Regions from separate parts of the Priestia sp. Y58 genome, predicted to be linked through region 1. Evidence: riboswitches for the same ligand, from Rfam matches in the RefSeq annotation. Region 1 holds a riboswitch; each other region holds the start of a gene.
The links. A riboswitch is a leader RNA that binds a small molecule or an ion and turns the genes downstream of it on or off. The one in region 1 is predicted to bind cobalamin.
Positions count from the first base shown of each region.

Region 1 (11,023 bases):
CTGAAGAAGCTTGGTATCAATCACTATCACCGTTTCGTAAATTTTTTACCGGACGTCCTTTAAGTCAGCATCAAGCGGTCGAGTATATGGTATACGTAAAGGAACGCTTTAAAAAAATTGATCACCTTAAAGCACAAATGCGAGAACTTCATGAAGTTCTTGAATTAATAAAAGCAGAAAATGAAGAAACAAGTGAAATTACGCTTTCGCCTGCTATTGTACAAGAAATAAAACGATTAAAAAGCAGTGGAGGCGTTGGGATATGAGTGTTAATGAACTAAGTTTAGGTATAAATACAACGTGGGTTGTATTAACAGCAGCGATGATTTTGTTAATGGAAGGCGGCTTTGCCTTGCTAGAGGCAGGTTTTGTCCGCTATAAGAATAGCGTGAATATTATTATGAAAGTATTCGCTGATATTACAATAGGAACGCTTTGTTTCTATTTAATTGGGTTTGGATTAATGTACGGCGATGATTTAGGTGGAATCGTCGGTAAAAGCGGTTTTGCGCTCTCAGGTAATTTATCGCACCTTGACATTCCAATTGGGCTTGAAACGTTTTGGCTGTTTCAATGTGCGTTTGTTATTGCGGTCATTTCTATCGTTTCTGGAGCGGTGGCAGAACGAATTAATTTCCGCGCATATCTTTTATATGCGATTTTAATGACTACATTTATTTATCCTATAGCCGGACACTGGATTTGGGGAGGCGGATGGATTAGTAAGCTAGGGATGCTTGATTTTGCCGGTTCGGCAGTGATCCATGCTCTTGGCGGTTTTTCAGCTTTAGCAGCTGCAATCATGATTGGACCGAGAAAAGGGAAGTTCACGAAAAATGGAATTAGTTCTGTTTCTCTTCCAAGCAATTTGCCGCTTGCATCAGTGGGTGCTTTTTTATTATGGTTTGGATGGTTCGGGTTTAATGCAGGAAGTACGCTAAGTGCCACTGACGTTAGAATTGGTCACATTGCTATTGTCACAATGTTATCAGCAGCAGCAGGCGGAGCAGCTACTTTATTTTATACTTTATTTCGCTACAACCGTTCAGATGCACCTTCTGTAATAAATGGATCGCTTGCCGGACTGGTTGGCATTACGGCGGGGTGCGCTTTTGTTAACACACCATCTGCTATTTTTATTGGAGCTGTATCTGGCTTATTAATGATGGCAGCTACAAACTGGCTCGAAGCACGTCAAATCGACGATCCTGTAGGAGCTTTTCCTGTACACGCTGCTTCGGGAATATGGGGCACGTTGGCTGTGGGCTTGTTTTCTACAGACGGCGGTGTGTTTACAGGAGGAGGCTGGACGTTACTTGGCGTTCAACTTCTTGGGTTAATCGCTCTATGCGCTTGGGGATTTGTTACGACGTGGATAGGGTTAAAGGTTATTTCTTTGGTGGTTCCGCTTCGATCTACGGAAGAAGAAGAAGAAGTAGGCTTAGATATCAGCTACCACGGTATCATGGCAGCTCATCAAGCTCCTGAATTTATTGAATATGAAAACTACTATGCGGAAGTAAAAGAAAAAGCCGCAGATTCGTAATAAAAGGCCGCGCTTTATAACAAAAGGGCGGCCTTTTTATGTGGAAAAAAATAGATGTAAAATACTTGGTTTAAATGATTGAAAAGTCAGAATATTTGTGTTATATTATAAAAAAGCCAAGGAGTTGATTTCTTATGAAAAAGAATTTACTTAATTCACCGCAAAAATCCAACGGAAAGGTGCTTGATGCATTATTCGCTGAGATGATTTTAGATAAGGCGATTGCAGAATTTCGTAAAGCACAGCTAAAAGAAGAAATCGACCGCACGCTATTGATGAAAAATAAAGAAGAGTTTTTAAAACTCTCATCAGAACTTAAACAAATTTCTTAATTACTTACTATACTTCACACGCCATCTATTTTGGATGGCGTGTTTTATTTTTGAGACCTACTAAAAGGGATTAATTAGTAATAATTACGGACCTCCATGTACGCTTAATGGGTTTACGGGATCTCGAAACGGGGAAACCGTTCCAGAGTTCAAATTTGATAACTATTATCCACTATCAAACGGAGCGGAACTATATCAAGTGGTAAATGGGGAAGAAGTACTTGTAGCTACCTATGTGGCAGAAGAAAAACGATTTGTACCAGCGGTTGCTAACCCAATGTAAAGGACTGGTTTTTTGTGATTCGAAAAGGTTTGTATGCAGCATATAATGAACGAGATTACGAATGTTATGAAACGGAAAACGGGTGTGTAAAGCTAATTAGCTATGATGAAGGCGATGTAGCAAATGGATTCATTCCATACAATGACACGACTTTTACAAAAGAAGTTCCTCGTGATGCTGTTGAAGAAGTGTTTTTTATAGCTCCGTATGCTACTTATCAAAATGAAACGTTTGGTGTGTCAGATGCTTCTGATCGTCGAGTGCTTTTGACCACATCTGAAAGAAAAAGCTGATAAATATCATTTTCAACGAACGGATAAATATCTATACGAAAAACATGTGTTAAAAGAAGAAGTGAAGTTAATGGAGAAAAAAACTCCTTACTCATAAGACTCCATAATAAAAAGAGGATGCACTCGCATCCTCTTTTTATTTAATCAATTTTCTTGAAGTGTTTCTGTTTGTATTATCATTTGTGCGAAGGAAGGTAATGCCAAGACCGATTAATCCTCCTACAATAGCAGGAACTACCCAGCCGAGACCCACTCCATACATAGGTAGAATCGATGTAAACAGATCGTTTACTGCCGCAATTTTGAATCCAGCAGCATTTAAGCCATCAAATAAACTAACGATAAACGTGAACAGAAGGCTTACTTGGTAAACTTCAGAACGTCCTTTAAATAAAGGATGTAAGAATGTTAAAGCAATTAACACAATAGCTAACGGATAAATAGCTGTTAAGACTGGAACCGAAATAGCGATTAATTCCGTTAAACCAAAGTTTGCTACAACGGCGCTGAATGCTGATAAAATGACAGCAATCAACTTATAAGAAACCCTTGGAAACAGCTTATGGAAGAAAGATGAACAAGACGTTACAAGGCCTACACTTGTTGTTAAACAAGCAACGGTAATCATCAGACCTAAAAGAATTCCTCCGTAAGAGCCAAAGTAGTAATTTGATACTTCAGCCAAAACCGTACCTCCGTTATCAAGACGTCCAAGCTCTGATACGCTTGAAGCACCCATATAGGACAATGCACTATAAATAAGAGCTAAAATAACGGCAGCGATAGCCGTAGCTTTTGCACAAATTGTGATGATTTGTCGGTTGGTTTTTGCTCCTTTTTCTTTAATTGCATTAATAATAATAATTCCAAAAACAAATGATGCTAGTGTATCCATTGTTAAGTAGCCTTCTTGGAAGCCTTTAAAAAATGAGTGTGTTGTATAAGCTTCGCTTGGTGCTTCAAATTTTCCAATTGGGTTCACAACGGCTACAACTACTAATATTCCAATAAACGTTAATTTAATAGGTGTTAAAACTTTTCCTACTAAATCGACAATTTTCGCAGGGTTTAGCGAAAAAAAGCAGGTAATAGTAAAGAAAATTACCGTGAAAATGATAAGGGGAAGGTGTCCTGGATTTTCTGATAAAAAAGGCTTAACGCCAATTTCGAACGAAACGCTTCCCGTTCTTGGCATCGCAAAAAGCGGTCCGATTGCCAAGTATAAAATCGTAGTAAAGATAATACCGAAAGCTGGGTGTACGCGACTAGCTAAAGACTGCAGATCCTCTTTTCCGGAAAAACCAAATGCGAGAACGCCTAGAAGAGGCAGACCTACACCCGTTACTAAAAATCCAGCGTTTGCTGACCAAATATTGCTTCCAGCAGACTGACCTAACATTGCAGGGAAGATTAAATTACCTGCGCCGAAGAATAGGGCAAAAAGCATAAAGCCAATAACCACTATAAATGAAAAAGGAACTTTGTTTGACACGTTAAAACCTCCAAAATTATAAATGCTTTTTATTATCGTGTTGAATAATTAAAATTTTCAGAATTTTATATTCGAATAATAAAAATAAACATGTATCGTATTATACTAACCTAAAATGCATATTTCAATATAAAATTTTATTTTTTTAATTTATTCGCTGAAATAGCAAAAATAGAAAAATACTTAGCAAAAAAATCTCAATATACAACAATTATTTGATATGATAAAACAGAACCGTGGCTTTTAAAAATTCGCATGTGCGGCCTTATATCCTTTTAGTAAAGAACTGTTTACATAAGGTGCTGTAAGGATGTATATTTATACACGGTTCGCGGAACCGCATATGCTCGATGGATGAAAGTCAACTGTGCGAAAGGAGCAAGAAAGTGAAAAGGTTAGGTCTAGCAACTCAGATTCTAATTGGACTGATTTTAGGCGTAGCTGTAGGTGCTATTTTTTATGGAAGCGATACAGCCATTTCTATTTTACAGCCGGTTGGAGACATATTTATTCATTTAATTAAGATGATTGTCGTACCGATTGTGATTTCAGCATTAATCGTAGCGGTCGCAGGAGTAGGCGATATCAAAAAATTAGGTAAGCTTGGCGGAAAAACAATTCTTTATTTTGAAATTGTTACAACCATTGCTATTGTAGTGGGGATTATTGCCGCGAACTTATTCCACCCTGGTGCAGGGGTTGATATGGGGCATATTGAAAAAAGCGATATTTCTCAATATGAGGCAACGGCAAAAACGTCTGAAAGTACAGGGATTGCTCAAGAGCTTCTTCATATTGTTCCGACAAACGTCTTTCAATCGGTAGCAGAAGGCGATCTTTTACCAATCATTTTATTTTCCGTACTGTTTGGTGTAGGCGTAGCTTCGATTGGAGAGAGAGGAAAACCTGTTTTAGCCTTTTTTGAAGGCGTCTTGGATGCAATGTTTTGGGTAACTAATTTGGTGATGAAATTTGCTCCAGTAGGTGTATTTGCACTTATTGGTGTTAATATTATAAAGTTTGGTGTCGGATCACTTATTCCATTAGGAAAATTAGTGTTCGCCGTTTACTTCACCATGATTTTCTTTGTGCTTGTGGTTCTTGGAATTATCGCTAAAATGGCTGGAACAAGCATGTTTACGCTGATAAAAGTGTTAAAAGACGAGCTGCTTCTTGCTTTTACAACGGCAAGTTCAGAAGCCGTTTTACCATCTCTTATCAAAAAGATGGAAGACTTCGGTTGTTCTAAATCGGTTACATCGTTTGTTATTCCAACAGGCTACACGTTTAACTTAGACGGTTCAACCATTTATCAGGCGCTGGCATCGCTGTTTATTGCTCAAATGTACGGCATCGACCTTTCCATTATGGATCAGATTCAGCTCCTTCTTGTGCTAATGTTAACCTCAAAAGGAATGGCTGGTGTACCAGGGGCATCGTTTGTAGTTGTACTTGCTACACTTGAATCTATGGGCTTCCCTCTTGAAGGCATGGCATTTATTGCAGGAATTGACCGCATCCTTGATATGATGCGTACCACAGTTAACGTAGTAGGAAATGCTTTAGCTGCAATTGTGATGTCGAAGTCTGAAGGCGAATTTGATAAGCAAAAATCATTAAATTATACAAATGAATTAAAGAAATCAAACATAGCTTAAAACAAAAAAGCCGGGCAGCTGCCCGGCTTTTTTGTTTGGAGCTGCCTGTTATCTTTTTTGAAACATATGGTAAAATAAAAGAAATGAGAGACAAAGGAAGTGTCATAATGACGGAAACTGTTCAGTTAATTAAAAAGCTTGTTTCGATTCCCAGTCCTTCTGGAAATACAGAAAAGGTGATTTCATTTGTCGAAGACTATGTAAAAGAGCTAAATATTCAAACGTATCGCAATCGAAAAGGAGGCTTAGTCGCTACTATTCCTGGTAAAGATACGGATCATCACCGCATGCTGACGGCTCATGTCGATACATTAGGTGCTATGGTAAAAGAAATCAAACCGAGTGGACGTCTGAAAATCGACCTGATTGGAGGGTTCCGATACAATTCCATTGAAGGAGAATATTGTGAAATCGAAACGTCAGCAGGAGAAGTATTTACAGGAACCATCCTTATGCATCAAACATCTGTTCATGTGTATAAAGATGCAGGGAAAGCTGAGCGAAATCAAGATAATATAGAAATTCGATTGGATGAAAAAGTACATAGCGCAGAAGATGTTCGCAGCCTTGGAATTGAAGTCGGCGACTTTGTTTCGTTTGATCCTCGTGTAGAAATAACAAAAAGTGGTTTTATTAAATCTCGTCATCTCGATGATAAAGCAAGCGTAGCTTTATTGCTTCAGCTCATGAAAACAATTCAAGAAGAACAGATCGAACTGCCATACACTACGCATTTTCTTATTTCAAATAATGAAGAAATTGGATACGGAGGAAATTCGAACATTACGCCTCAAACGGTAGAATACTTAGCGGTTGATATGGGTGCCATGGGAGATGGACAATCTACTGATGAATACACCGTGTCTATTTGTGTAAAAGATTCAAGCGGCCCATATCATTACGGTTTGAGAAAGCATTTGGTGGAACTAGGTAAGCAGCATGATATTCAGTACAAATTAGATATTTATCCGTTTTACGGATCAGATGCTTCCGCTGCTATTCGTGCCGGGCATGACATCGTACACGGCTTAATTGGTCCAGGAATTGATTCTTCTCATGCGTTTGAGAGAACGCATCAAGATTCATTGAACCATACGTATATGCTTCTTTATCACTATGTGCAGTCGAACATGGTTCTGCTTTAAGAAAGGAATATTTAATTAGTGTATTTTTATGCGAAATAAAGAGCAGGACGGGATTGTGATGTCTGTACTTTCCTTTCTTAAAAAAGAAGCCGGCTGTCCGGCTTCTTTTTTTAATAAATACTATATATTTTTTTACTGGTGAAGCAACAGTGGGTTAAAAAAGCACCTTTTTAAAGAGGTATAATATTGCTTAAACCTTTTGTACATTTTGTTCATTTACAAAAGTTAAAATGTTTTTAAATTTTTAAAAGTTTCTTGTGACAAGTTTTGTAGAATGGGTTTTCAAAAGGAAATGGTTTCGGCATAATGTGGATATAGCGATCACTACAATAATCGGAGGCGAATCTTTTCATGTGGGTACTGACGGTATATGCTGGAAAAGAAATGAAAATGTTTGAATTTGAAACTGAAAAGCAGGCGAGAGAAGCTTTTGCCAAAACAAATGGCTGTAAAGTTCTTTCAGAAGTCGTGTATTATAATGATCCTCATTTAACATTAGTAGCTATATAATGAAAAAACAAGAGCTGACTTATGCTCTTGTTTTTTTATAGATGCTTGTATCTTCCGAAAAGAATAGAGTTGAAATAAAAAAAAATGTACGCTATGATATGGTAGTTACTTCTATTATTCTGATAGTTTAAAAGGTTCATATATATCAAACAGCAACAGTAAAGATGCCAAGAAGGCTTAATAGGGAAACTGGTGAAAGACCAGTACTGTCCCCGCAACTGTAAGTGTGGACGAACGAGTATAACCACTGTGGAAAAATCACGGGAAGGTTCTCAAGTAGAATGATACACAAGTCAGGAGACCTGTCTTTATTGTGAAGTTTCTATTTCTCCGGGGAGCGGGAAGGGAAACGTTGGCTTAAAGTGGCATTCGTGTACACTCTTATTCTGACGTTTTACCCGCTCGCATATTAGCGAAGCGGGTTTTTCTCATGTCGCAAAACTACATATCGTGCAAAAAAGGTGCGCAATGTTTACATTGCGTTAAATGGGAAGTCTGGTGTGAAGCCAGCGCGGTACCCGCCACTGTGAAGATGAGCTGATTGCATATGCCACTGTATTCGGGAAGGCGCAATCAAGTGATGAATCGAAGTCAGGAAACCAGCCTTTTTCTAATGCGAAGCTTACCCTACGGGATATAGGTGGAAGTGCAAAAACTTAGTTTGAATTTTTCTGCGCCTCTATCATTGATAGAGGCGCTTTTTTTAGTAAAGGAGCGAATGAGTGTGACGACGTGGAACTTAAATGGAACAAAACATCACGTATTGATTTGTAATGGAAGCAGCTGTATGAGAAAAGGTGGAGAAGAAGCCACCCAAGCTATTCGAAATAAAGTGACGGAACTGGATTTGGATGAAACGGTTCATACAACGCGTACACGCTGTAACGGACGATGCAAAGATGCTCCTGTAGCTATTGTGTATCCTTCAGGAGATTGGTACAAGCAGGTCACTGAAACCGTGGCTCACCGGATTGTCGAAGAACATTTAGCAGGAGGCTGCAGTATAAAGGAATCGCTTATTTATGAATATGATCAAAACGGTTTTGTTTCTCCGGAAAAGAGTGACTCCATAAAAGGAATTGACAAAGTAAAAAGTAACGCATAAAGGAGGAGCTAGCATGAAAGGTAAACTGTTAGTTATTGGATTTGGGCCGGGAAGCTTTGAACATATTACACAGCGAGCAAGAGAAGCCATTCAAGAAAGTGATATGATCATCGGTTACAAAACCTATGTGGAATTAATTCAAGGACTGTTAACGAATCAGCAAATTATTAGTACGGGAATGACCGAAGAAGTAAGCCGTGCACAAGAAGCTGTAAAGCAAGCTGAAGCGGGCAAAACCGTAGCTGTCATTTCAAGCGGAGATGCAGGAGTATATGGAATGGCAGGCCTTGTGTATGAAGTGTTGATTGAAAAAGGCTGGAAAAAAGAAACGGGCGTAGAGATGGAAGTAATTCCTGGCATTTCGGCTATTAATTCATGTGCATCTCTCCTTGGAGCGCCCGTGATGCATGATGCTTGTACGATTAGTTTAAGTGACCACCTTACGCCTTGGGAGCTAATCGAAAAAAGAATTGAAGCAGCTGCACAAGCAGATTTCGTAGTGGCTTTTTACAACCCAAAAAGCGGAAGACGAACAAGACAAATTGTTGAAGCGCAAAGGATTCTATTAAAGTACCGTTCTCCTGATACGCCTGTTGGTCTTGTGAAAAGCGCTTATCGTGACCGTGAAGAAGTCGTAATGACCAACTTAAAAGACATGTTAAATCATGAAATTGGCATGCTGACTACCGTTGTTGTCGGGAATTCATCTACGTTTTTTTACGACGATTTAATGATTACACCGCGCGGATATCAGCGAAAATATACCCTCAACCAAACGGAGCAGCCGCTAAGACCGCATCAGCGACTTCGAAAAGAAGCGGAACCATGGGCTCTTGATCAAGAAGAGACTGTAAAGCAAACGGCTTCAGCTATTGAAGCAGTTCAGACCAAACCAGAAGAAACAGCAACTTCACGAGCCCTTGCAGAAGAAGCGCTTCAAGCAATTTTAGGTGAACCTACTTCTGCGGTCGTACATCAGCCAATACAGTCTATTTTCGAAGTGGCAGTTAGTCCAGGGCTTGCAAATAAGAAGTTTACGCCCGTTCAAATGACAACACTAGCAGAAGTTGTTGGTGAAAAAGGTACGATGGAGTATACGCCTGACCATCAAATCAAACTGCAAATTCCAACGGCTCAGCCAGATGTGATTATTAAAAAGCTCCAATCAGCTTCCTTTTTACTATCTCCGGTCGGAGACGTGTTTGCAATTAAAGCGTGTGATTTTTGTGATGGAGAAAAAAGCGACGCCATCCCGCATACGGAAGAATTACAAAAGCGCCTCGGCGGAATGGACATGCCAAAAGAATTGAAGCTTGGTATTAATGGATGCGGTATGGCCTGTTATGGTGCTGTTCAAGAAGATATCGGCATTGTCTACAGAAAAGGTGCGTTTGACTTATTTTTAGGGGCTAAAACGGTTGGACGAAACGCCCATTCAGGTCAAATTGTGGCGGAAGGCATAGCGCCCGATGACATTGTTGAAATAGTGGAGAACATTGTCCATGAATATAAAGAAAAAGGTCATCCAAATGAGCGGTTTCATAAATTCTTTAAGCGTGTGAAGAATGTTTATGGATTCGACTATCAAGATATAACACCAAAAATAAAAGTAGAACCAGCTCCGTGTGGAGATTAAAAATGGGAGGGCATTATATGAAATCAGTTTTATTTGTCGGTCATGGAAGTAGGGATCCTGAAGGGAACGATCAAATTCGCGAGTTTATCTCGACTATGAAGCATGATTGGGACGCATCTATTTTAGTAGAAACGTGTTTTCTAGAATTTGAACGCCCAAATGTAAGTCAAGGCATTGATACATGTGTGGCAAAAGGAGCGACAGATGTAGTTGTAATTCCAATTATGCTCTTGCCAGCTGGCCACTCAAAAATACATATTCCGGCGGCTATAGATGAAGCTAAGGAAAAATATCCACACGTAAACTTCGTGTACGGACGTCCCATTGGCGTTCATGAAGAAGCCCTTGAAATTTTAAAAACGAGATTACAAGAATCAGGAGAAAATTTAGAAACTCCAGCTGAAGGCACGGCTGTTATTGTCTTAGGGCGAGGAGGAAGCGATCCTGATGCAAACAGTGATTTATATAAAATTACGCGCCTTCTTTGGGAAAAAACAAACTACAAAATCGTCGAAACTTCTTTTATGGGCGTGACCGCTCCATTGATTGATGAAGGAGTGGAACGATGTTTAAAACTGGGCGCTAAAAAAGTGGTTATTCTCCCGTATTTTTTATTTACAGGAGTACTAATTAAGCGTTTGGAAGAAATGGTGAAGCAGTATAAAATGCAGCATGAAAACATCGAGTTTAAGCTAGCCGGCTATTTCGGCTTTCACCCAAAACTGCAGACAATTTTAAAAGAACGTGCTGAAGAAGGATTAGAAGGTGAAGTGAAAATGAACTGCGATACGTGTCAATATCGCCTCGGCATTATGGAGCATATTGATCACCATCATCATCATGATCATGATCATGACCATGATCACGGACACCATCACCACGATCACCATCATGACCATGACCACCATGAAGATAAGGTCGGCGGGCTAAAATGATTTTATTGTTAGCTGGAACTAGCGATGCACGTGCATTAGCCGTGCAAGTAAAAAAAGCAGGTCATGAGGTTACAGCAACGGTTGTAAC
Region 1 is NZ_JAKWFL010000007.1:103,031-114,053, forward strand. It holds gene MMB68_RS20415 (hypothetical protein) at 1-266, shown strand, start outside; gene MMB68_RS20420 (ammonium transporter) at 263-1,546, shown strand; gene MMB68_RS20425 (IDEAL domain-containing protein) at 1,681-1,878, shown strand; gene MMB68_RS20430 (hypothetical protein) at 2,176-2,454, shown strand; gene brnQ (branched-chain amino acid transport system II carrier protein) at 2,591-3,946, opposite strand; gene MMB68_RS20440 (cation:dicarboxylate symporter family transporter) at 4,333-5,604, shown strand; gene MMB68_RS20445 (M42 family metallopeptidase) at 5,712-6,749, shown strand; gene MMB68_RS20450 (hypothetical protein) at 7,101-7,259, shown strand; cobalamin riboswitch at 7,405-7,583, shown strand; cobalamin riboswitch at 7,702-7,881, shown strand; gene MMB68_RS20455 ((2Fe-2S) ferredoxin domain-containing protein) at 7,984-8,364, shown strand; gene cobJ (precorrin-3B C(17)-methyltransferase) at 8,378-10,000, shown strand; gene MMB68_RS20465 (sirohydrochlorin chelatase) at 10,018-10,935, shown strand; gene cobK (precorrin-6A reductase) at 10,932-11,023, shown strand, end outside.

Region 2 (11,023 bases), on a different contig from region 1:
TTGCTTTATACATGAAAAATAGCGTGGAGTTTATTGAGATTTTATATGCGGTTTCTTATATTGGCGCAAGGTTGCTGCTCGTCAACACGCGTTTGACAAACGAAGAAATTAATTATCAGCTAACAGATGCAAACGTGTCGTTGCTTATTGCGGATGAAACATTTTTAATGAGAGAATTCCAAAGTTCCATTACTCAGCTTACTTTACCTGCTTTAAAAAGTTCTCCAGAAGCAGAAACGGATTTTCAAAAAGCGTGGAATCTCGAGGAGACATTTACCATTATGTATACGTCCGGAACAACAGGTCATCCAAAAGGAGTGCTGCAGACGTATGGAAATCACTGGTGGAGTTCCGTTGGCTCAGCGCTTAATTTAGGATTAAACGAAAAAGACTGCTGGCTTATAGCGGTTCCTTTGTTTCATATTAGCGGCTTATCTATTTTAATGCGGAGCGTCTTTTACGGAATGAAAATCATTTTAGAAGAACGGTTTGAAGCAAGAGCAGTAAATGAAGCGATTGAAAACAAAGGGGTAACGATTATTTCGGTTGTTACTTCTATGCTGTCCAATATGCTCGATGAGTTAGGGGAACGAAAATATCCGCATACGTTTCGGTGCATGCTTTTAGGAGGAGGACCTGCACCGCTTACTATTTTAGAGGCCTGTGTGAATAAAGAAATTCCTGTTTATCAAACGTATGGAATGACAGAAACATCTTCACAGTTCGTTACGCTTTCACCTGAAGATAGTTTGCGAAAACTGGGATCAGCAGGTAAACCATTATTTCCATGTGCAATGAAAATTGTAGATAAAAAAGGAAATGAGACCAGCGAAGCAGGAGAAATCATTGTTAAAGGTCCAAATGTTACAAAAGGATATTTAAATAAACCTGAAGCTACTGAAAAAGCCCTTCAACAAGGCTGGTTCTATACAGGAGATATCGGGAAAGTGGATGAAGAAGGCTTTCTATATGTATTAGACAGACGTTCAGACCTTATTATTTCAGGTGGAGAAAATGTATATCCAGCTGAAATTGAAAATGTTTTGTTGAAGCATCCCGCTGTTAAAGAGGCCGGTGTAACGGGAATAGCTGATGAAAAATGGGGACAAGTGCCAGCTGCATGTATTGTTGTAAACGAAGACGTTTCAGATGAAGAATTATCTTTACACATTCAACAATTTTTAGCAAAGTACAAACTTCCAAAGTATTTCGCTCGAGTAGAGGAGCTGCCGCGAACGGCTTCTAATAAAATCATACGCCGGAAGCTATCATCTTTCATACAGAAAGGGAGCTAATCGATGATTATAAAAAAAGTACATCTTTATAAAATTGACATGAAGCTTCTTTCTCCTTTTTCAACAAGCTATGGTACAGTGCAGGATCGAGAATTGATTTTGCTTGAAGTAGAAGATGAACAAGGATTGACAGGGTGGGGAGAAGTAGTTGCTTTTTCATCTCCTTGGTATACGGAAGAAACGATTCAGACATGTTTTCATATGTTAGACGATTTTTTAATTCCCTCGCTTCTTAATCAGCAGCTTCAAAAACCAGAGGATGTTCAAAAGTTATTCAAACCTCTAAAGCGAAATAACATGGCTAAAGCAGCTTTAGACTGTGCTGTATGGGATTTGTATGCAAAGCGGCATAACAAACCGTTATCTGAAGTAATTGGAGGAGTAAGGTCTGCTGTAGAAGCTGGAGTGGTAGTTGGCTTAAATGATATTTCCATAATGAAAGAACAAATAAAGACTTACATGAAAGATGGTTATAAGCGCTTTAAAGTGAAAATTAAGCCGGGTGCTGACTATGAGCTACTGAAACAAATTCGAGATGAATTTCCAAGCATTCCTCTTATGGCTGATGCCAATTCAGCCTATACGTTAAGCGATAGTGATTTATTGAAGAAACTAGATGAATTGAATTTAATGATGATCGAACAGCCGTTAAGTTCTGATGATATCCTTGATCATCGATTGTTACAAAAGCAAATGCAGACGCCAATTTGCTTAGATGAAAGTATTGTGAGCTATGAAGATGCACGTCATGCAATTGAACAAAGAAGCTGTAAGATTATCAATGTGAAAATCGGTCGAGTTGGCGGAATGTCCGTAGCAAAGCAAATTCATGATTTGTGCGCCCAGCATGGTGTAAGACTTTGGGTTGGCGGAATGTTAGAAGCCGGGATTTCAAGAGCTCATAACATCGCCCTTGCGACATTGCCTTCTTTCACGATACCAGGTGATATTTCTGCGTCATCTCGCTATTGGGAAAAAGATATTATTAAGCCCGAAGTAGAGGTAGAAGCCGGAGTAATAAAGGTGAAGGGAAAACCGGGGATAGGATACGATATTGATAAAAAGTTTATCAAAACAATCACAGCATTTGAAAAAGAATACCAATAATTAAAAACCGTTTTTTTATGAAAAACGGTTTTTTTATTGGTGTTGTCAATGTTTAGTAGAAAAATAGGACAAATTTTTTAAAAAGAGCACATTGTTCCATCAAGCGTGTCAAAACATGTTATGATGGAATAGTTTGATGAAAAAAGTCGAAGAGTTTTACCGTAAAAAACAAAATTATTTTTGAAAATAGGTTGATAGTTTTCTAAGTTGTCCTATATAATGTGTTTATAACATAACACAATATGTTGTTCTGAAATCGATAATAAAATACTATATTTTGTGTTTTCCAGTGAAAAAGGTGTCTGATAAAAAGACTTAAAAGGGAATTTGGTGAAAATCCAAAGCTGTCCCCGCAACTGTGAATGCTGATGAAATAAGGAGATCCACTGTGAGTAAACATCATGGGAAGGCCTTAAAGTAAAAAGAAGCATAAGTCAGGAGACCTGCCTTTTTTATGTCGTTTTATCTTCTTCGGGAGGTGAGAGGGTAGAGCGAGGATTGAGAAAAGACTTAGTGTCTTCTTCTATCTTCGTTCTATTCGCTCACCGAGGTACGGTGAGCGATTTTTTTATTTTGAAGTGAAGAGAGGAGCCATATTTATGGTGAATACATTAAAGCCTACAATTCTACATGAATTAACTGCATATATTGAACGATTAAAAAAAGAATTTACGCAGCTTGATTTTTCTTTGTATGAGGAAAAGGTTATTCAAACTGTTACAGTAAAGGAAAATATGACGGACGAAAAGGTTGCAAACGTCCTAATTCTAGCAGCCTTAGAGCGTATTTCAATGGAAGAACCAGATTGGACGTACGTAGCGGCAGACGTCTACTTAAACGAACTATATCGAAAAGCAGCGGACAACCGAGGTTATGATAAAAAAGAGAAGTACGGTTCGTTTTATCAGCTTATTCAAGAACTAACAAAAATCGGCATTTATAATAAACAGCTATTAAAAACATATACAGAAGAAGAAATTAATGAAATTGCTTCAGTCATTATTCCTGAACGCGATCGTTTATTTACATACATTGGATTGTTGACATTAGCAGATCGCTATTTAGCGACATCACATGATAAGCGCGTATACGAATTACCGCAAGAACGTTTTCTTATCATTGCTATGACGCTGATGTCTCAAGAAAAGAAAGAAAATCGAACAGCATTAGTAAAAGAAGCGTACTGGGCGCTTTCTAGTCTATATATGACGGTTGCCACACCAACGCTTTCAAACGCAGGAAAGAGCTACGGACAGCTATCTAGCTGCTTTATTGATACGATTGATGACAGCTTACGCGGTATTTATGATAGCAATACAGATTTGGCCACGCTTAGTAAAAATGGAGGCGGAATTGGTGTCTACCTCGGTCATATTAGAAGCCGAGGAAGTGATATAAAAGGTTTTAAAGGCGTATCATCAGGAACAATTCCATGGATGAAACAGCTAAATAATACGGCTGTAAGTGTCGATCAGCTAGGTCAACGACAAGGAGCTATTGCCGTATATTTAGACGTATGGCATAAAGACATCTTTTCATTCTTAGACGCGCGTTTGAACAACGGTGACGAACGCCAGCGCACGCATGATTTATTCACTGGCGTATGTTTGCCAGATTTGTTTATGGAAAAAGTAGAAGCACGTGAAGACTGGCACTTATTCGATCCTCACGAGGTTCGTACGCTGATGGGCTATTCGTTAGAAGATTTTTATGATGAAGAAGAAGGCAGCGGTTCGTTCCGCACTCGTTACGCTGAGTGTGTAAATAATGAACAGCTTTCAAGAGAAACAGTACCTGCTATTGAAATCTTCAAGCGCATTATGCTTTCACAGCTTGAAACGGGAACGCCTTATATGTTCTATCGTGATACGGTTAACCGAGCTAATCAAAACCGCCACGAGGGCATGATCTACTGCAGCAACTTATGTACAGAAATTACGCAAAACCAAAGCACAACGGTCGTAACAGAGGAAATTACGGAAGACGGAAAAATTATTATTACAAAGAATCCGGGCGATTTTGTTGTATGTAATCTTTCGTCTATCAACTTAGCGAGAGCCGTAACTGAAGATGTGCTTGAACGTTTAATTCCAATTCAAGTACGCATGCTTGATAACGTTATTGAGTTAAATGATTTGCCGGTACTTCAAGCAAAACTAACGAACCAAAAGTACCGCGCAGTAGGGCTTGGCACATTTGGTTGGAACCATTTGCTTGCCTTAAAGAAAATAGCATGGGAAACAGATGAAGCGGTAGCATACTGCGATGAATTGTATGAGCAAATTGCTTACTTAACCGTACAGGCAAGCATGAACTTAGCTAAAGAAAAAGGCGCATATCCATTATTTAAAGGCTCAGATTTTGAGTCAGGCGCTTATTTTGAAACACGTAAATACACAAGCGAAGCGTGGAGCGAACTGCGTAACGAAGTTCAAAGCAATGGGATAAGAAATGGATACTTAATGGCTGTAGCACCTAATTCATCAACATCTATTATCGCGGGTTCTACTGCAAGTATTGATCCGATTTTCCGTAAGTTTTATTCAGAGGAAAAGAAAAACTATAAAATCCCGGTGACGGCACCAGATTTATCGCCAGCAACAAACTGGTATTATAAGTCCGTTTATTTAATTGATCAGCATTGGAGCATTAAGCAAAACGCCAAGCGACAGCGCCATATTGATCAATCCATTTCATTCAACTTATATGTGCAAAATGATATCCGAGCAAAAGAGCTGCTGGATCTTCATATGACGGCATGGAAAGAAAAGTTAAAAACGACCTACTACGTACGTTCAACATCAAGTGAAGTCATTGAAGAATGTGAAAGCTGTCATAGTTAAAAGGAGTGAATAATTAATGACAAGCATGTTAAAACGAGAATTAATGAACGAAACAGCTCCGAACCGTTCGACAGGAATCATTAACGGCAAGAGCTCAAATATTCTAAACTGGGATGACGTCCGATTTTCATGGGCGTTCCCTAAATACAAGCGTATGCTAGCTAACTTCTGGACGCCGTTTGAAATTAATATGGGTCAAGATATTAAGCAGTTCCCTCAGTTAACGGCTGACGAACAAGAGAGCTTTTTAAAAATCATCGGCCTGCTGGCGCTACTGGACAGTATTCAATCAGATTATGCTAGCAAAGTAGCTGATTATGTAACCGATTCTTCGATTAATGCTCTAATGATTATTTTAGCGCAGCAAGAAGTGGTTCATAATCATTCGTATTCATATGTTTTATCAAGTCTTGTACCAAAAGGAAAACAAGATGAAGTATTTGAATACTGGCGCACAGACGAAAAGCTTCGCGCTAGAAATGACTTTATTACAAACGGATATAAAGCATTTAGCGAAGAAGCAACGGTTGAAAACTTTTTGAAGTCTATGGTATATGATGTTATTTTAGAAGGCCTTTTCTTCTATAGCGGATTTGCGTTCTTCTATAATCTTGCGAGAAATCAAAAGATGGTGGCGACATCTACTATGATTAACTATATCAATCGTGATGAACAGCTTCACGTTGGGTTATTCGAAAAGATTTTCAAGGAAGTACTAAATGAAAATCCAGCTTATCGTACGGAGGAGCTAGAAACGTTTGTAGTTGAAACGTTCCAAGAGGCAGCTCGTCTTGAAATTGAATGGGCGGAATCTGTTATCGGAGAGAAATTCGACGGCATCACGATGAAAGAACTGCAGCAGTATATTGAATACATGGCTAATAAACGCTGTAATCAGTTAGGGTTCGGTCGAGCTGCTTTCCCAGAAGCACCGATTGAAAATCCCCTTCGTTGGATTATTGCTTACCAAGAGGTAGATTTAGGGAAAACGGATTTCTTTGAACAGAAATCACGACAATATACAAAAGCATCAGATGCGAATGGATTTGATGATCTATAAACACAAAAGCTGACTAATTTTCTTATTGATTAGTCAGCTTTTTTTAAGTGAATAAGTCCAAGTTCTAACGCACGTGTAGTAATTAAGTCATCAATTTCTTCTGGAATGTTTTCAAGTGTTCCCCATTTGTATGTCCATAAATGAGTGAACGATTGTACATAGATTGGAAAGGTTTGTTCATTTGCTTTTATTGCTTCTTCTTTAAAAAAATGAATCAATTGCTCAGTTTTCATACTAGTCTCCTTTTTTATGATCTTGAAGAGAGAAAAAAGACAACCCAGAGGCTGTCCTTTTGCGGGTTACGCTTCAGTTGGCTTGAACGTTTTACAGTCTGTTTCATAACTGCTTGCTGCATGTTTTCCGCTATGACTTACCACGTAAATTTCTTCTGCGCTGCAGTGATTTCCATTTTTCCAAAAGTGACAGTTATTTACTTCACAAAGAATGTTTTGTTCCAACGTTAACCCTCCTTTGTATGTGATAGCTATAGTATGGTCAAAATTCAACTAACTTATAAGAAAGGTGGTAGACTTTCATTTTAATTGAGAATTTTTATCAATTAAACATTGACAAAGAGAATCATTCTCAATTAAACTGTGTATATAGTAAAGAATACAGGTTGTTGTCAAATCATTAAATGAATAATTAATTGGGAGGGAACAAACATGTCATCAGTTATGGTTGTAGGAGGAGACAGGTTAAAGCATATTACAGATCGTTTAGCGGGAGAAGGGTTTAATGAAGTCATTCATTTAGATGGCCGTAAAAGCAATATGGTGAAGCGAGAAATACCCGAACATATTGGGTTTGTATTAGTTATTACGGATTTTATTAATCACAATATGGCAAAAGTCATTAAAGAGAAAGCAAAAAAACAAAAAAAACCGATTTATTTCGTCAAACATTCATGGAGTGCTATTCGTAAAGTGATTGAGCAAATTTCATGATTTAATTTTTAATCTTTATTGAGAATGAATTTCAATTAGGGTGGTGAGACATAGGTGGAATCGATAAAAGTGCACATAAAGACACTTTCTAACGACCACATCGAACAATTTATTCGATGTCCGTACAAATTTTATCAGCAGCAGCTTCTTTTGAAAAAAACATCTATAGATTGGAAACAGCTTGTTCAAGTAACTGTTCATCAAATCATTAAAACATACTATAGCAAGCCAGTTGAGTATCGCTCGAACCTCTATGTTTTACAGCTTATTGAAAAATATTGGCGCCTAAAGCCACATATGTTTTCATCACCTATTCACTATTACGATGCGTTAGCTAAAGTAAGCGATTATTTACTAAGGTTTTTAGGAGAGAAAGCACATGTGGAACTACCGCTTTTTGTGTTTGAGAAATACAGCGTTTATGTAGAAGAAATTCAAAGCAACCTTTCTCTAACAATTGATTTTGCTACATGGACAGAGAAGTCTTATGCGCTAACAAAATTCATTCTAGATGACCATGAAGAAGTGAAGAACGCAATGAAAGACTTTATAATCGTTTTTTCGAAACAAGCTTTTAAAAAGGTTCCTGAACAAATTCGTTTTTATTCATTATTAACTGGAGAAACAACAACTTATCATATTGCCCCACACGATTATCAAAAAGCCATACTTCAACTACATATTGTCAAAAGTGTGTTAATGGAACCAAAACATTTTCAAAAGAATTATGCATCCAGTGAGTGTGAAAACTGTCCTCTTCAACGAGAATGTTCTGAAGAAGGGGATGTGCGGCCAACACTGCTGGTGTAAAGGAGCGTTATTTACATGAAGAAAATCTTATTAGCTTATGCGAGTATGTCAGGTAACACAGAAGCGATAGCCGATTTGATCGAAGAAGAATTAGTCAAGCATGGATTGCATGTGAAACGAGCAGAAGTATATGACATTGATGCTTCTGATCTTGTGTCCGCAGAAGCTATTATCTTTGGAGCTTATACGTGGGGAGATGGAGAGCTGCCAGATGATTTTTTAGATCTTTATGATGAAATGGATGATATAGATCTCAGTCAAAAGCAGATGGCTGTATTTGGTTCAGGTGATTCATCATATGATGTTTTTTGCGGAGCAGTTGATTTAATTGAAGAAAAAATAAAGGAACGCAACGGAAATATAGCCGTTCCCGGTTTGAAAATCGAGCTCTCTCCCTTTGGAGAAGATGTAGAGAAATGTAAGGTATTTGCTAAAGATTTTGCTGAAATAGTAGCAAAATCTGCTGCTTTATAAGAAAACCCGGTCAAGTGCTGACCGGGTTTTTAATATGGCTTCTTTTTGCTGTATTCTTTATTATCTTTCATAAATAGACGCCAGAAATAAAAGAATCCAGGAAATAAAATCGCAAAGCCAACAATATACACAATAAATAACGAATGGAACGCATCGGGATGTGTAAATCCATTCTCAATCGTTACGTTTGGATACACGACATACGGTAAATGACTTCGTCCGTATACGTAACTTGCTAAGAAATATTGAAGGACGATTGATACCACGGCTAAACGAGGCATTCCTTTTCCTTTTTGAGAAGGCAGCAGCAGAGCAATACCAGCTATTACAAATAGACCTACAGATCCGTAAAGAAGAGGCTTAAACTGCATCATTTTATCATATAACCAACTGGCTTCTGATTGCATTGTAATCATAATAAAGATAGCCATTAGCAGTGAAAGAGGTCCTGTGATGAGCGCATCGCGCCGATAGACCGCATAAGCTTCCATTTCGTCAGATGACTTCGAGTAATCTGCTAATAAAAGAGACGAAAGAAACAGGGAAGAGGTAATGGCAAAACCAATAAATGAATAGACGTGCGGACTTGAAAACACTCTTGCTAAATTTAATCGCTGCGTTCCGTCAATTACATCAATAAATCCACCTTGACTTACTGGCAGTACGGCGATTAAAAAAGCAGGAATTAATACGCCAGATATACCGGATACATAAACCAACGCTCTCCGATATTTGAAGCTGCTAGCATAGTGTGAAAACACTAAAAATCCGCTTCGAATAGATAAGAGAAGTAAAATGATACTTCCCGGTACTAGTAGCACTGTTCCAAGCGTAAATGTAGCTCGAGGAAAAAAGCTAAACAGCGCAACAACAATCGCAACGATAAATACATTGGTTACTTCCCAAGTAGGCGATAGATATCTGTTTGCTACATCTGTAGCATTTGTTTTCGTACGGTTAATATATACCATCGACCAAAAACCAGCTCCAAAGTCCATCGTTCCCATTACGGCATAGATAAAAATGAAGCCCCATATTACAGTAATTGCTAGTAATGAATCACCCATATTCTCACATCCTTTTTAATCTGCTTGCGCAGCAAGCTCTTTAGAAAGCGGATTTCTTCTGAAATAAAACACCAGTACAAGGGCGACTGCGGCCACAAGTACGATATAAACAAGCAAAAATAAAAAAAATAGAATATGCAAATTAGCAGAAGTAGTAACCGCTTCCGATGTACGCATAATGCGGTAAATGACCCACGGCTGTCTTCCTGTACATGCAAAAATCCATCCGAATTCAATGCCCATGATGGCAAGAGGACCGGTTGCGACAAATGCCCACATGAAAATTTTCGGGAAGCTTTTCTTCTTTAAAAACTTGTACCAAACAACGCCCACTAGCGCCACTAAAATTAAAATCGATCCGATAATGACCATACCGTTAAACAAGGTGTGCACAAAAAGCGGCGGCCAATAATCCCTAGGGAAGTCATTGAGTCCAGTAATCACTGTATTAAAGCTATTACCCGACAAGAAGCTGAGCATCCACGGAAACTCAATTCCATACTTGACTCGCTGTTCTTTTTCATCTGTAAATCCGCCTAAAGCTAATGGCGCATGATCTTGCGTTTCAAATAGACCTTCAGCTGCTGCAAGTTTTTCGGGTTGATATTCGTATACTTTTTGCATCGATTCATGTCCATTCAAAGCTGTTACAAAAGAAAAAATCCCGCCAATTACTAATCCCATCATCAACGCTTTATGATGAAATTTATATTCTCTTGGATTATGTTTTCGCGCACGAAGCATTTTAAAGGCAGCGACTGAAGCAATGACAAAGCCTCCGGTTGTATAAGCAGAAACGGCTACGTGACCGGACGTTACAAAGAAACTCGGATTAAAGAAAGCTGCCCAAGGATCTACGCTTGCAATTTCGCCATTTAAAATTCGAAAGCCAGCAGGTGTTCCTTCAAATGCGTGCACGTTTGTAATTAAAACGGCAGAGGCAAGAGCTCCTATTGCTACTAAAATTAGACTGATAATCCTCATTTTTCGAGAAATACGGTCCGCTGCGTATACGTAAATAGAGAGAAAAAGAGCCTCAATAAAGAAAGCATAAATTTCAATTTGAAAAGGAAGAGCCATCACTTTTCCTACGATTTCCATAAAACCCGGCCAAAGCAACGCTAGTTGTACACCAGCAATCGTTCCCGTAGGAATAGCGACTCCAAGCAGGACAGCAGCTCCTTTTGTCCAGCGCTGTGCCATAAGTTCATAATCTTTATCTTTTGTTTTGTAGTAAAGAATTTCAGCCAATAAAATCATGAGAGGAATGCCGACGCCAAGAGTGGCAAAGATGATATGTACTCCCATGTTCAGACCAAACATTGAACGTGCAGTAACTAAATGATCCATTCATTTTTCAACCTTTCCAGTAAAGTATTGATAAACCTTATTGTCCACTTTTTACCACGCTTTATGCATC
Region 2 is NZ_JAKWFL010000001.1:1,080,876-1,091,898, reverse strand. It holds gene MMB68_RS05715 (o-succinylbenzoate--CoA ligase) at 1-1,295, shown strand, start outside; gene menC (o-succinylbenzoate synthase) at 1,299-2,402, shown strand; cobalamin riboswitch at 2,682-2,867, shown strand; gene MMB68_RS05705 (ribonucleoside-diphosphate reductase subunit alpha) at 3,002-5,245, shown strand; gene MMB68_RS05700 (ribonucleotide-diphosphate reductase subunit beta) at 5,262-6,305, shown strand; gene MMB68_RS05695 (hypothetical protein) at 6,335-6,538, opposite strand; gene MMB68_RS05690 (DUF1540 domain-containing protein) at 6,605-6,763, opposite strand; gene MMB68_RS05685 (DUF2325 domain-containing protein) at 6,971-7,252, shown strand; gene MMB68_RS05680 (hypothetical protein) at 7,307-8,062, shown strand; gene MMB68_RS05675 (flavodoxin) at 8,078-8,536, shown strand; gene MMB68_RS05670 (cytochrome d ubiquinol oxidase subunit II) at 8,566-9,603, opposite strand; gene MMB68_RS05665 (cytochrome ubiquinol oxidase subunit I) at 9,619-10,953, opposite strand.
Region 2: it holds a riboswitch for cobalamin, as region 1 does, so the genes downstream of both, MMB68_RS05705 (ribonucleoside-diphosphate reductase subunit alpha) here and MMB68_RS20455 ((2Fe-2S) ferredoxin domain-containing protein) in region 1, are expected to answer to the same signal.

Region 3 (11,023 bases), on a different contig from region 1:
TTTTATTACAGTTTTGTTACAAACAATCCTTTTGTAACAAAAAGATTAAAAAGCAGAAAGGAACGCCTGAAAACGTTGATAAATCAGCATTTAACTGGTAATTCCCTTACTATATCTATTTTAGAAACTAGCAAAAAACTAAAAAAATTTAAGAAAAAAAGACAAAACACTTTCTTTTATTACAGATTTATTGTAATATAAATGTAACAAAAGAAATATAAAACACATAATTGTTACATAAATAAGGTTAATTAACTAGGAGTGAGTTAGAAATGAAAAAAATTGGACTAGTTTTATCATCAATCGCTATTTTCTTTACACTAAGCACTGGAGTTACAGCACAAACAACATCTACAACACTAACGGATGCAAATGCTGTCAAAATTGCAGCTAGTGCCAGCAATCATTTCTGGAGTGCTCTGCACGGTTATAAAAACAAACCATGTACAGAACGTACATTTGAATATAAAGGAACTGAGTACGTGTATCTTTGCCCTGAATTTGATACAAAAGCTGAGCTATCAAGCTACTTATCTGAGACATTTACAAATAGTGCAGTAGAAAAAGGATTAACAAATTACGGCTATATCACATATAATGGCAAACTTGCACATCCAATCGGCGACGGATTCAGCATGTTAGAGTGGTCAAAAGCAAAAACAAAGCTTGTGTATCAAACAGCAACAGTTCGCTCTTATGAATTCACAGTTCCAACTGTAGATGGCGGCAGCGTAAAACGAACTGTCACATTCTATAAATCTAATTCTCAGTGGAAAGTAAATAAATTTGACGCTGTTCAATAATAAAAAAAGCAGGCCTGCTTGAGCAGACCTGCTTTTTTCTTTTTGATCGATAACATAAATAAAACTTCTACTTACAGCGCTCTAATAGCTGTAAATAGAAGTTGAGATCACAAGTTTAAGTAAATCAAATTTTGTCGAATCCTGTAGAAACAGTGATAAGTTACGTTTTATATTACAGGCTAAATTGCTTATTGTCAACATAATTCAGCAAAAAGATAGGGCAATATATTCAGAGCATAATAAAGACATTAACTTGGATTTTGTTCATGTTCCTCTGGGTTATCATGTACAGGATGCGCGCCTGGAAATAATCTTTGCGCTTTTTCATGAAGATTTTTGTTTTCATAATTAAATGCGCTATACGTTCGCTGCCCTTCTTCCCATGAAGTAGATTTCCCCAGTTTTTGATTAACAGGAGAGCCGAAAGGACCGTCTGGAAATTCTTCAGCGGTTATATACTCATGGCTTTTTTCTACTGTAGAGAAATCATCATACGATGGTTGTTTGTCTTCTTTCAATGATTTCACCCCTTCTTTCTAGAAGATTTTCTACTAGTATGCACACTTCTTTGTAAAAAACCCTCTTAAATTAGTCTAAATCAGGGTATGATAACTATACATTTATTTTTAAAAGGAGTTGAACAGCTTGGAACCTAGACCTCAGAAAGGAACTTTTTTCCGAGAAAAAATCTTAAATAATAAATTTGTTGTATATACAATTATTATTTTTATTCTCAGCATGACTATTTTTTCATTATCAAAAATCGGATTTATTTTAATTCCTATCTCTATTTTTATTAAAACAATCGCACTGCCGATTATCCTAGCAGGAATTTGCTTTTATTTATTTAATCCGCTTGTTGACTTTTTAGAACGAAAAGGTGTAAAACGAATTATTTCCATTCTTGTTTTATACATAGTGATTATCGGCGCATTAGCCATTATTATTTCATCGGTTATTCCGCCTCTAAAAAATCAAGTTGACCGTCTTATTGATAATATCCCAGAGCTGACGCATGACGTTCAGCATGCGGTGACGAACCTTTCGAATAACCGATATGTCGAACAAGGTCTTCAGTCGGCTAACACGGACCTAGATAAGATTTCCAAAGATGCATCAAAACACTTGAGTAAATATGTTTCTGGATTTTCAAGCGGTATTGTAAACTTTGTCGGCACCATTACAGAAATTATATTATCGGTTGCCGTTTTACCCTTTATTCTTTTTTACTTATTAAAAGATGGGAAAAACTTACCTAATTATATTGTAAAACTGCTTCCAAACCGATCTCGTTCTGAAGCTAAATTCATTTTAGCCGACATGAACCACGCATTAAGCGCATATATTCGCGGGCAAATTTTTGTTGCGATTTGTATAGGTGTACTGCTTTTCATTGGCTATCTGATTATTGGGTTAGATTATGCATTACTTCTAGCGATTATCGCCATGGTAACCAACGTTGTGCCTTACCTTGGTCCTATTATCGCCATTATCCCAGCCATTATTATTGCGTTTATTACCTCTCCTTTCATGCTTGTAAAACTAGCCATTGTCTGGGCAGTTGTTCAATTGCTTGAAGGTAAAGTAATATCTCCGCAAATTATGGGAAGAAGCCTAGACATTCACCCGATTACAGTCATTTTTGTCATTCTAACCGCCGGAAACTTATTCGGAATCATCGGTATCATTTTAGCCGTCCCTGGATATGCCGTTTTAAAAGTTATTATTACGCATATTTACCAATTTATCCGTTTGAATTCTACTATGTATCCAGATAAAAAAGCATAATAAAAAGCCCATCGAAAATCGATGGGCTTAACTTTTTACTTTTGCTCTTCTTCATCTTCACGATCAAACCAAAGGAGCTCTTGATCATCTTCATCTCCATTATAGTTGATGAGAATTTCTTCTCCTGCTTGGATATCCGTATATGCATAAAAATCAAAGGTATGATTGTCAAAATTAATTTCATACGTAGCATTGGGTGTATACGAGTGATTAAACAGCATACCGTATCCCAAAAGAATAGCCGTATGATTCACTCCATATTCAAAAGCATAATCCGCTAGTGTTGTTTTCTCAATAAAATCATGCTCTTTATTAGGATAAGCGATAACAGGGGCTTCGTGAATAAGCGTTCCTTTTTTAATATCTTGCTTAGCAAATACACCTCTGTTAAATTCTCCGTCGCTTATCGCAGACGCTTTTATTTCGATCATATTCGTCACCTATATATTCTTTCCTCTAAGATTTTTTTCTTCCTTAAGCTTGACAGTTTCTAATGGGGAAATCAACTGTTTTTCATAACCACTTGAATATAAGCTGAAAGAGCGCTTATCATGCACACTTGTGTAAGCACTTACCTTGTTAGAAATACGCAATTTGATTTTATTTTAGACATGGAAAAGCAATGACCTTGCGCATAGCGCTTTTTTGAGCCATTCAACATGTGAAAAATCGTTTTTCTCTGTGATATAATCGTTTATGCTGCTTTTTTATGTTAATCTATGACTCTTATTACCAAATTTATCTCATGTTAGAAGGAAAGTTTTAAATGAACTTAAATCATGACAAAGATGGTGTAACGTATGCAGTCCTTTCTTATCTAATGTGGGGGTTCACGCCAATTTATTGGAAGCTGGTTCACCACGTAGCACCAGGAGAGATTTTAGCTCAGCGCGTTTTTTGGTCTTTTATTTTTATGCTTATTCTTTTATTGATAACAAAGAACTGGCGTACATACATTACGTTTGTAAAAGAAATAATGAAGAAACCATCCTTATTCTGGTCCCTTTTTACTGCGTCTGTACTTATTAGTGCAAATTGGGGCATTTTTATGTGGGCTGTCATTGATGGAAAAATAGTAGAAGCGAGCCTTGGACAATATATTAATCCCCTAACAAGTCTTTTATTAATCGGAAGTGGAATGGTCACAGCTCTACCACTCTTATTATTCACAAAAAGTGCTAAAAAAGTATCATTATCAATGCTTGGTATTCTTCAATATATTTCACCAACCTTATCTCTGCTAGCAGGAGTAATTCTATACCATGAATCGCTAACAAAAGCTCATGTTATTGCTTTTAATTTTATTTGGTTAGCTCTTATTATTTATACGTTTTCATCTATTGCTAAATGGGAGAACAAAAAACACATAAAAAATAAGATAGAAGCCTAACAGAAGCATACATTTTCTTACGTATTATTTCTAAACAAATTGGGCTGAAAGGAGCGAGCGATATTTATGAAACAAATCATTGACTCTCATATTCACCTCGATCAATATGAACCGAAAAGCTGGAAAGAAATAATAGAGAAGGATCCTTCGTTAAAAGCGCTTATTTCTGTATCTTCCACATTACACTCTTGCCAACTTAATCAAAAAATTAGCCAATTGTATTCCTGCGTGAAACCCGCCTACGGATTTCATCCTGAACAAATGCTGCCTTCTTCAAATGAATTAGCGGAACTGTTTGCCTGGATTGATCAAAACAATGAAGAAATGATAGCTGTTGGGGAGGTTGGTCTACCTTATTACTTAAGTCAGACATACACTCTTTCTCTAGAGCCCTATTTGGAGCTGCTTGAAGCTTTTATTGTTCATTCAAAAAAATGGGGTAAACCGTTAATTCTTCATGCTGTATATGAAGACGCTGAGATCGTATGCGACTTATTAGAAAAACATTCTGTGTCTAAAGCTCACTTCCACTGGTTCAAAGGAGCTAAAAAAACCGTTGAACGAATGAAAAACAACGGCTACTATATTTCAGTTACACCCGATATTGTATATAAGCCTAAAATCCAAGCGCTTGTCATGGAATACCCTCTTGACTACTTGATGGTGGAAACAGATGGTCCGTGGCCATTTGAAGGACCTTTTCAAAACCACACAACGGTTCCATCAATGATACATCAGTCCGTTCAGGAAATAGCACGTCTCAAAGGAGTTTCTGTAACGGAGACATATGATTTTTTATATCAAAATACGTCTTGTTTTTATAGTCTCTCTATATAAAAGGCCTTTCCCTAAGGAAAGGCCTTTTATATCTAAATTCGTTTCACAAGTTTTACGATTAGCACAATCACTGCAATGACAAGAAGAATGTGAATGATGCCGCCGCCAATATGAAAAACTAATCCTAATAACCAAAAAATAAATAAAAGTCCAATAATCGTCCACAACATAATTTTTTCTCCTTTTTTATATGTAGTATTTGTTATAATTTTATATTTCCCTAAATGTGCATAAATAAACGCATTTCATATACATCTTTTCACTGAGGAAGGTTCACATAATGTACAAAAAGCACTCATGTTCTCTGTGATAAAATAGGTATGTAATCTTATTTCATTTAAACTATAGCGGAGATGATTAACTATGACGTGGATTGTATTACTTTCCATCATTCTTGTAAGTGCACTCAAAATATTAATAACGTGTCTTCCAACTCCAGTGGTCAAATGGCTTATGACTAAATTTCAATTACACCCAACACTTGATGATCAAAACGTTACTGTCACAGTTGATGGGAAACATCTAGAAGGCAAAGATAAAATGCAAGTGATTGATTATTTTAATAAAGCAACATTTTTAAAACAATATTATGTCCATGAAGGAAATAAGGACTATTATAAACACCTAGAAGACAGTGAAACTCCACTGGTTATCGATACGAAAAAAGGAAAAAACGATGTTCGATTATGCGTATACAGTTATCATGATCACGTCGATGTCGTAAAACAGTATAAAAAGAAAATTATTGCTTACAGCCTGCTGTCTGATCACCTTCAAAAGCAGTCCATAACAGCTGACCTAGCTTAAACCAGTCGCCTACAAGGCGGCTTTTTTAGTTTTTAGTTTTAGGTTGAAGCTACCTTATTTAAAAATACCAAACTTTAACATTAATTCTAATGCTATAATATAAATTAATAGAATTTTCTAACTTTTTAAGAGGTGATGGATAATGCTTTCTTTGTTAGGGTTTGGAATGATTGCGACTTTTCTTTCTTTTCAAATGGGCCTTTGGGACAACTATTGTCATGACGATTACAGCCATTTCAAAGAATGCTATTTCCTTTTAGAATACTACCATAAAAAGGAAGCCGACTACCATAAGGCAGTCGGCTCACACATGTAGGATATTGATTTAACACTAACAAAGTACAACACAACACTAGTAATTATATAATATATTTCATTATTTTGAAAGCGATTTCATATATATTTTTAAAAATATTTTGTTATTTGTTTTTCATAGAAAAAAACCACGCTTCAGCCAATTCGAAACGTGGTTCTTTTCTGTAAGGACTTGCCCTACAGGCTATAAATGTAAGTACGCTTATTATAGCATGAGCTCTTATCTAGATTCTATGGTAATTACTGTATAATATCGTTACATTACGACTGGTTGTATTTTTCTGTCCATGTGCAGCGTATTCCATGGCTCTTCCTGTTCAGCAAGCCTTTCGATAAAACCTTGTGAAGTCCAAAATGGGATAGCCCCCGGTAAAAAAGGATGAGTATGCAGATACAACGTGTCATAAAAATGATTTTGAGCAAATTGTTCCACTGCTTTTAACAGCTGCTGTCCAATGCCTAGACGCCGGTACGCTGGATCGACATAGCATTTTACAATCTCAGCTGCAGTTTTATGTTCATATTGCTTTTTTAATGCATGAAACCTTCCATCGTAAGCGTATAAACCAATTGTTCCAATTACTTGTTGATTTTCCGTAACAGCTGCAAAAAAAGCAGCGTCTTTCGCTTGAACGTAATGTTCATTAAAATGAAGCAAATCCACAGGAAGCTGATTTTTTTCCAGCATAGGAAATAGCTCATTCCGCATATTCATGACAAACTGAACCACTTTCGCATCCTTTTCTGTTACTTCTTTAATTTGATACATTTGTACTTCTTGCACGTTTACTGTCACATCCTTTTATCTATCATTGTATACTTTCTCGTTTTCCTATAGGAACAACAATATTGACTACGGCGTTACGTCTAAATGCTGAGTCAGCATATAATACTCGCTTGGATTTGTTGTCCAATTTTTCACTTGTTGATTATAAGCAACAACAATGTTTGGATGTACAATCGATGATGTCAGCATTTTTCTATTAATCAAAGCGGTTGCTTGCTTGGCTAGCTGATTTCGTTTTGCGTCATCTACGGTTGAATTTAACTGTTCTATCATTTTTGTTAGCGTATCGTCATTAATCCGACTGGCATTTAAACCACCGCCCGGCAAATAGTTCGTGCTTAAATAATAGCTGGCATCCCCTCTAGGTGCTGTGATAAGGCTGTACAATGCTAAATCCCAATCATCTTTTGCCATTACATATTCATCGCTATCTTCAACTAGGTGAATCTTAATAGTAATTCCTAACTCTTTCGCATTAGACTGTATAAGCTGAGCAATTAAAGGCAGTTCTGGCAGAGAGCTGTATGTGACAAGAGAGAGCGATAGTGACTTTCCATTTTTGATTGCTTTGTCATTTTTGATTTGATAGCCTGCTTTCTCTAAATATTTTCTAGCAGATGTCATACCTCTTTGCTCGTTAGCAGTATTATCAGCAAAAGGAAATTGAGGTAAAAATGGACCTCGAGCCGCTGCCGCTTGATTGTTCATTATGCTACTGACAATTTCTTTTCGGTTCAATAAAGTATCGATAGCTTTTCTTACATTTTCGTCTTTTAATGAGTCATTGGTTTGATTATAAAGCAATAAATGAGTACGCACACTAGGTACTCCACTTACTTTGAAAGACGAATTCGCTTGTAAAGTGCTCAAGCTTTCTAAAGGCGGCCGATAAATAATATCCGCTGTCCCGGACTGAAGAGCCGCAACTCGCGCATTAGCATCTTCGTTAAATGCAAAGATCGCATTTTTCAATTTCACTTTTCCATTCCAATAATGTTCATATCTTTCTAACTTCACTTGATTTCCTTGATCGAAAGTCAAAACGTGAAATGGCCCTGTACCAATGGGCTTCTTAGCTATATTAGAAACATCAACATCTATAATAGCTGTGTTTGGATGCACTAACTCAGAAGGAAATTTAGGCATTGGTTCTTTTAATGTAATTGTCAGCGCATGACTGTTCGCTTTCATTTCTTTAATATTTAAAGCGTTTTTCATCGCATAGCTTTGATCTATCGTTCTTTGAAGAGAAGACTTAACGGCATTTGCATCCAGCGCTTTTCCATTTTGAAACGTGATGTTCTTTCTTATCATAAATGTCCATGTAAGGCCGTTATCTTTCGTTTCCCACTTTTCAGCAAGCCAAGGCTTTATTTTTAAATCGTCGCTGATTTTAACAAGCGTCTCCCCTACTCCCGCACGAACTGCTGTATAATTATCGTCCCTATGAGGATCAAGCGTTGCAGATGTAAAATTAAATAAAAACGTCACACTTTTATCCGTTTTCTTTCTTTCTTTTATACTTACGCTCTCTTCATTAGGAGCGCAAGCAGTGAGGCAAAGTAACACGAGAAATATCATAGATACGAGTTTTTTATTATTTATCATTGATTTTTCCACCTTCTATTTTAATACACAAAAAAGCACTTCTAAAAAGAAGTGCTTGTCTTCACAACAAATTCAGATAAACGTATCCCTTGTTTATCTTATTTTTGATTCTGCCAAAACACCTCCCTATCCTCGTAGGTTATTGTGTGCTGAGATTTATGGCAGGTCTCCTGGCTTCAAGTCATTGCCTTATACCGCCTTCCCGTCTCTAAATAGACAGTGGCTTTTTGACATAAGGCTCCTTGTTACAGTGGCGGGACCGCTCCGGATTTGCACCGGATTCCCTTTTAAGGCAATTGAAAAACAATTGCTACCATAAAAGCTGGTTATTTAATTTAGTAGCGTGCTCTTGAAACTCTAGAAGTAGAAGCTGATGGTGAAACATCTTCATCATCAAATCCAGTGGCAATAACGGTTACCATCATTTCGTCCTTTAAATCTTCATTAATCACAGATCCAAAAATCATATTTAAGTCCTGATCAGAAGCGGACGTGACAATATCTGCTGCTTCCTGTACTTCGTAAAGACTCAAGCTGCTGCCGCTCGTAATGTTCAACAGCACGCCTCGTGCTCCATCAATCGATGCATCTAGCAGCGGACTAGAAATCGCTTTTTTCGCTGCTTCAATTGCCCGGTCTGATCCGGAAGCTCGTCCGATACCCATAAGCGCAAATCCTTGATTAGACATGATTGTTTTTACATCAGCAAAGTCAAGGTTAATCAGCCCCGGCACAGCGATTAAATCTGAAATACCTTGAATACCTTGGCGAAGAACATTATCTGCTTCACGGAATGCTTCAAGCATAGGCGTCTTTTTATCGACAATTTCAAGCAAGCGGTCGTTTGGAATCACAATAAGGGTATCTACCGATTCATTCATCGCAGTAATACCGCCTACTGCTTGCTTCGTACGTTTATTTCCTTCAAACTTGAACGGGCGAGTGACTACTCCAATTGTTAAAGCATTTAGTTCACGGGCAATTTGGGCAATAACCGGAGCTGCTCCAGTACCAGTTCCTCCGCCCATGCCAGCTGTTACGAATACCATATCTGCGCCTTGCAGTACTTCTTGAATTTGTTCTCTGCTTTCTTCGGCTGCTTCTCTTCCCACTTCTGGATTAGCTCCTGCACCTAATCCTCGCGTTAAGGCCGCACCAATCTGCATTTTCACATCTGCTTTAGATAAGTTAAGCGCCTGAGCATCCGTATTAACGGCGATAAATTCTACTCCTTGTACACCGTGTTCAATCATACGGTTAACGGTGTTATTTCCTCCACCGCCGACCCCAATTACTTTAATTCGCACCAGTGGCGATACATCTGCATCAAATCCAAACATTCTAAGTTCCTCCTCAATGATCAAAATTACTTTCTCTTATTATCCGAAAAAACACGTGAAGAACCTTTTACTCCTATGTTTAACGCGTAACTGTTCTTTTGTTTTACAGATTTTATACACTTCTCTTTTAACCTTTAAATCTTTACATCTTTATGTAAATTTATTGTTGTTCTAAAATTAGTACGCCGAACTCTTTTATGGTTTTTCCACTCAAAATGGCATATAAGCTTATTGTATCATTCATTTGACAGATGTCTGTATTTAATTTTGAGTAAGATGTGACTAAGAGAATAATATTTTTATAGACAAAATGAGAAAAAGCCCTTAGAAATAAGGGCTTCTCTAGATAATAAACCGTTTTATAATTTCCCAGTTAAGAATTGAGCTTCTCCCATGCCAAAGCTCCAGTCAGCATTACCATTTTCAACAATCGAAATCATAATGTCGTTTGGCTGAATGCCGCAGCTCTCTCCAAGCTCTTTTACAATTAATCTGTAAAGAGCTTGCTTTTGCTCTTCTGTTCGCTGTTTGCTTGTTACGCTTATAATAACCAAATCCTTGCTTCTCTCAAAGCCAAGACCTGTATCTTCAATAATCATTTCATGAGCAGGATGCTGATGTACAATTTGATAACGATCGCGTTCTGGCACGCCAAAGGCTTCTAGCATCGCTCGGTGAGCAGCGTCTAGTAATGTTTTTAACTCTTTTTCATCTCTTCCTTCTATTACATCAAATCTAAGTAATGGCATACTAAGTAACCTCCAGCTTTTTGTCTAATGTATTATTGCTTCATCATATCACAACTATCATTTGTTAAAAAAAGATATGCTATTCACAATGTGCTCTCTAGTGAAAGAGACCTCAAACGCTTCAATAAAAGCTGAACCTAATAAAAAGAAATGAGCAGCATAACGGCTCATTTCATTAGTACAAAAACATTTATAATAAGAGCTAAAATACATACAGATACAATGGCAATGAGTACGTTCATCACAAGGTTTTGCGAGGATGTTTTGGCTTGTTTTTTCATATCAGCCCGACTCATCTGTTGCTTTTCATGATCACTTTTAGACATCACGTAGCCTCTCCTATTCATCAAAATGTCAGCAGTGTGTAAATGATTTTTGAGAAACCTTGATCCAGTTCTTTTGTATAAACAGCAGCACATGCAGGTTATCACCAGTTATTTTAGCATGTTTTGTCAAATAAGTGGACTATGTAGCGCTTCAATTTAGTATTCACGGCCAAATATATTTAAATTCGTTGCTTTTCTCTTCTTTTCTCGCTATTGTTTGAGAAGAAGGATAATTAGATACGATAAAGGATGATACGATATTGAATAACCATA
Region 3 is NZ_JAKWFL010000011.1:34,239-45,261, reverse strand. It holds gene MMB68_RS24035 (IseA DL-endopeptidase inhibitor family protein) at 273-803, shown strand; gene MMB68_RS24030 (hypothetical protein) at 1,052-1,321, opposite strand; gene MMB68_RS24025 (AI-2E family transporter) at 1,449-2,591, shown strand; gene MMB68_RS24020 (SET domain-containing protein) at 2,627-3,022, opposite strand; gene MMB68_RS24015 (EamA family transporter) at 3,358-3,981, shown strand; gene MMB68_RS24010 (TatD family hydrolase) at 4,048-4,818, shown strand; gene MMB68_RS24005 (lmo0937 family membrane protein) at 4,851-4,988, opposite strand; gene MMB68_RS24000 (YfmQ family protein) at 5,182-5,625, shown strand; gene MMB68_RS23995 (hypothetical protein) at 5,768-5,941, shown strand; gene MMB68_RS23990 (GNAT family N-acetyltransferase) at 6,197-6,724, opposite strand; gene nikA (nickel ABC transporter substrate-binding protein) at 6,794-8,335, opposite strand; cobalamin riboswitch at 8,479-8,668, opposite strand; gene ftsZ (cell division protein FtsZ) at 8,671-9,675, opposite strand; gene MMB68_RS23975 (tautomerase family protein) at 10,035-10,424, opposite strand; gene MMB68_RS23970 (hypothetical protein) at 10,592-10,750, opposite strand; gene MMB68_RS23965 (TRM11 family SAM-dependent methyltransferase) at 11,011-11,023, shown strand, end outside.
Region 3: it holds a riboswitch for cobalamin, as region 1 does, so the genes downstream of both, nikA (nickel ABC transporter substrate-binding protein) here and MMB68_RS20455 ((2Fe-2S) ferredoxin domain-containing protein) in region 1, are expected to answer to the same signal.